Regions from separate parts of the Paenibacillus sp. 2003 genome, predicted to be linked through region 2. Evidence: riboswitches for the same ligand, from Rfam matches in the RefSeq annotation. Region 2 holds a riboswitch; the other holds the start of a gene.
The links. A riboswitch is a leader RNA that binds a small molecule or an ion and turns the genes downstream of it on or off. The one in region 2 is predicted to bind glycine.
Positions count from the first base shown of each region.

Region 1: linked by a shared signal. The riboswitch ahead of sdaAB (L-serine ammonia-lyase, iron-sulfur-dependent subunit beta) and the one ahead of gcvT (glycine cleavage system aminomethyltransferase GcvT) in region 2 are both predicted to bind glycine.

Region 1 covers NZ_JAVDTB010000006.1:134,342-136,743, forward strand. Annotated here, with positions in the region: gene sdaAA (L-serine ammonia-lyase, iron-sulfur-dependent, subunit alpha) at 1-767, opposite strand, end outside; gene sdaAB (L-serine ammonia-lyase, iron-sulfur-dependent subunit beta) at 757-1,446, opposite strand; glycine riboswitch at 1,559-1,693, opposite strand; glycine riboswitch at 1,698-1,820, opposite strand; gene J2X75_RS22300 (phosphotransferase enzyme family protein) at 2,169-2,402, opposite strand, start outside.
Region 2 covers NZ_JAVDTB010000002.1:725,454-727,855, forward strand. Annotated here, with positions in the region: gene gcvH (glycine cleavage system protein GcvH) at 245-637, opposite strand; glycine riboswitch at 981-1,103, shown strand; glycine riboswitch at 1,107-1,208, shown strand; gene gcvT (glycine cleavage system aminomethyltransferase GcvT) at 1,425-2,402, shown strand, end outside.

The sequences.
Region 1 (2,402 bases), on a different contig from region 2:
ATAACGTCGATGACTTCATCTGACGGAATAGCACTACGCACTCCGGCCAGGGCCATATCAGCCGCAGCCAGCGCCGTAACTGCACCCAGTCCGTTACGGACGATGCATGGAATCTCAACGAGGCCTGCGACCGGATCGCAGATAAGGCCCAGTGTATTTTTTAACGCCAAGCCTACGGCATGAACGACCTGTTCCGGTGTACCTCCACGCAGTTCAACCATGGCACCCGCAGCCATGCCGATCGCGGAACCCACTTCTGCCTGACAGCCACCTTCCGCACCGGAGATAAATGAATTGTTGGCAATAACATAACCGATCGCTCCCGCGCAGAACAACCCATTCACCAAATGTTCGTCCGTCCAGCCAAATCGCTCCTGTGAGCTAATAAAAACACCGGGGATGATGCCGCAGGAACCGGCTGTTGGTGTTGCCACAATCCGGCCCATGGAGGCATTTACTTCAGATACACACAGGGCATACGCCATGGCAAGTGCGGAAGCATCTCCTGAGCAAGTTTCACCCTTGCGAATGTACTCGGCCATTCTTTTACCGTCTCCACCCGTTAATCCACTGCGTGAAGTGGTATCTTCCGTTAACCCTTTACGTACCGCTTCCTTCATCACCTGATAATATTCAGACATCTGCTTCACAACATCCGCTTCCGGTGTATTGGTCTCCTGAACCTGCTCCTCGATCATCAGTTGAGCAATCGTTTTGGATTCCGCTGTACAGATCGTATTCAGTTCGTGTAAATGTTTAAATCGCATCCGAATCAACTCCTCTCTTCAAATCGATGACACGAATGTCCAGTACATGATCCAGCTCCTTCAGACGCTTGAGCATATCAGGATTCGGCACGCCGTCCATCTCCATCGCAGTAAGCGCTTCGCCATCACGGGCTTTCCGATCCACCTGCATATACCCGATGTTAACCTCGGATGAACTGATCGTGGACGTTACCGAGGCAAGCACTCCCGCTTTGTCCGCATGCCGCAGCACAAGTGTCGGAAACTCACCACTAATCTGGACACGAAAATCATTCATCGCATGCACCGATACACTACCACCACCAATAGAAGCACCGATTAAGGAACAGGTACGCCCTTCATGCCACAACTCAATTTTGACCGTATTGGGATGAGGAGCAGGCAGGCCGCTTGTATAAAACTCGACTTCCATGCCCGCTTCCTCTGCGTATTGCTCTGCATCCGGAATACGCGGATCGTCTGTGACATAATCCAGCAGACCGCCGATCAGTGCCAGATCTGTTCCGTGCCCCTGATACGTATCAGCAAATGAACCGTATAGTGTCAACCGGGCACGATCGGGCGTACAACCTAGCCACTGACGAGCGATTCTTCCGAGCCTTGCTGCTCCAGCTGTATGTGAACTTGAAGGCCCCGTCATCGACGGACCAATAATTGAGAAAACATCTTTAAATCGCACCTTGTAACCCTCCAATTGTGTTCGTCATTTCCATCCAGATCCCATGCCATAATGTTCCTTTATTACTGAATGATGACATCAAAAAAGGACAGAAGAAGGCCTCAGGCCCTCTCTCTGTCCTCGATACCTGAGAGTTTCACGATCAGCAGTGTCTCACGACAAGGTGCATTGCCTGCGATTACAGACAAGTCACCGGACTAACTGATCATATACCCCTTGGGTGGCGCAGTTCGCGCACTCTCCAGAGTTGCGTCCAACGATGGTACATTTACCTGAGAGATTAACCGCTGCGCCGGGTGCGCAGCAGCTTGCTCCTTCGGTGCCTGAACACTAGCCATTGCTCGGCTAACTCAGGTCTCTCCCGCTCGTTATCATCCGCTGTATGGAACCATTCTGAGCGTATGTCAGAACAGTAATGGAAATCGTTCATTTCTTCTTCATTAAGATTAATCGACCGGAAGATCAGTGTCAACAAACTTAACGATTTCTTTGGATGTATTTCCTTGATTTCCTATTGAACCGATGAAAACCAGAATATTTTGTCAGCTTTCATCACATTAATACGATAAAAGGATATTTTAAACATATTATTTCATTTTCCTTCAATCAAAGATGTGCTTACTACTATTTATGATATTGTCCACGAAACTGTTCGGGTATTCAGGCAACCATAATATTTGAACCACACTGTTCGTAGCCCTTCCTGATCTGCACACCCTAATTCACAGTTCGTAGAAGATACTCTCGTTCTGTACATAGGGTCTGCAATACTTGCTGCATAACTTCGGCATGCGGTCTTTCATCCATTCGTGTCTCGACTCATTCGCCATCTGAAAGGCATAATAACCCAGTGTAAAGATCAACATGAATCCTTCCATTAATCGGATATCACGATCCGTCAGTGGCGCGATCTGTTTGGTATAACCTGATAAGAATATGTCACGTTCCTCCCGATT
Region 2 (2,402 bases):
AACCCATTGGTACACAAGGTTTTTCTTGCCTATGACTTTTATCATTTCCAGAATCATTTTCTAACCTATAGCTTGGTCCAATCAGGTGATTTACATCCCCAATCTGCCTCGATCCCTATTCAAAACCATTCTTGGAAAGCACAAAAAACCTGTGCAAGCATCCGGCTTACACAGGTCAAAAAAATATGAAACTCATTTCATTTTGGTTATAAAATATATGTTAATAAGTACAAGTTCGTTGATCCTATTCTTCCGTATGTTTACGATACGCGTCTGCATTCATCAATGTAGACAATGCTGCTGTCAGATCTCCCTCAACACGGATCTCAATCATCCAGCCTTCCTCGTAAGGAGAGCTGTTCACAAGTTCAGGTGAGTCCTGCAACGAATCATTCACTGCAATAATTGAACCTGTGACGGGAGAGAACAAGTCCGAAACCGTTTTGACCGATTCGATCGTTCCGATGCTGTCCTCTGCTTTTACATTGGTTTCAAGGTCAGGCAATTCCACAAACACAATGTCACCCAGCTGATGCTGCGCGAACTCGGTAATGCCAATACGTACAGTATCCTCCCCTACGGTTTGCACCCATTCGTGCTCTTCACTGTACAGGAAATCACTTTTCAATTCGCTCATCGATATCCGCCTCGCTTTTCATTAATGAGTGCATGCGTTCTTTGACCTTAACCTTTTTCCCAGAATATAGCGTATGATATTTTTGATTCAAATGTCAAGATACCTCACAATTTATTTGCTGAAGACCTCTAAATCCTGTAACCGGATTACACTCTTTCTTCATATACTGGTGAATATTAGAATAGTAAGCGTACTCTTTATAAATACACGAACAATAACATTAAATCTAAATTAAACATTCGGTTTTTATTCATTATCAATGATATCGTTCTTGACATCGGTAGTGGATTCACGTTTTAATGAGAGGAGTAAATGTGTTTATTGGACCATGATATACCCGCGGATGAATGTAAAGGGAGAGATTACCCGTGACACCCGATTCGGGATGTACATGAGGTAACGCCGAAGGAGTAAACCACCGATAAGCGGGGGTGAATCTCTCAGGCAAAAGGACTTTTACGGGACGCAACTCTGGAGAGCATCTATTCGCCCTGTGCGGGCGTTATGATCACCCAAGGGGAAACCTGCTGCACAACCGCAGCGGGGTAACTCTCAGGTACAAGGGACAGAGCCTTAGAATACAGCGTGCTACTTGGCATGCCGATTCTTTGGCCTGTCCTTTTCCTTTTTCCCAAAAAACGAAAAACAGGATGTAGAACGACGCTGCCCTAGCTGCTTACCATACTTATGTGATGAAAATATCTAGCTGAAAAATTTAAAAATACCCTGCTTCATTGATCCACGATTATATTTCCGGCCGGTTGACGGTCCATGACGAGGTGATTTGATGTCCGATTTGCTTAGAACACCACTCTTCCCACTATATCAGCAATACGAAGGCGTACGGTGCATTGATTTTGGAGGCTGGGAGCTTCCGGTGCAATTTAGCGGAATTCAGAAAGAACATGAAGCGGTGCGTGAGCGTGCTGGACTATTCGATGTATCCCATATGGGCGAATTCACAGTACAGGGTGAGCAGGCTGAAGTTTTTTTGCAACAAATGACGACCAATGATGTGACCACGCTGGTTCCCGGTCAAGCCCAGTACACCCTGATGTGTTATCCAGATGGCGGTGTGGTGGACGATCTGCTCGTGTATAAGCTGGAAGATCAGCATTATATGCTCGTGGTTAACGCCTCCAACATCGACAAGGATTGGGCATGGCTGCAAGAGCACCTGATCCCCGGCGTAAGCATGACCAACGATTCGGAGCAGACGGCGCTGCTCGCCTTACAAGGTCCACTGGCTGTAGACATTATCGGGAAAGTTACAGATACGGATGTAAGCTCGATTGAACCGTTTCGTTTTGTGCCGGATGCTGAAATATGCGGAGTAAAATTACTGTTGTCCCGTACCGGTTATACAGGTGAAGATGGCTTTGAACTATATGTTCCTGCGGATCAGGCCGCTATGGTCTGGAATGGATTAATGCAGGCTGGAGAAGAGCACGGGCTGGTTCCGGCTGGACTTGGTGCAAGGGATACGCTGCGTTTTGAAGCCAAGCTGCCTCTGTATGGGCAGGAATTATCTGCAACGATCTCTCCGCTAGAAGCTGGCGTTGGCATGTTTGTGAAACTGAATGCCGGACCTTTTATCGGACACGAAGCCTTGTTACAGCAAAAAAATGACGGGCCCGCCCGCAAACTGGTCGGCATCGAAGTGCTGGAGCGCGGCATTCCTCGCCCCCACTATCCGATTTACGCCGAAGGCGTACAAATCGGTGAAGTGACAACAGGCACGCAATCACCTACATTGAAGCGTAAT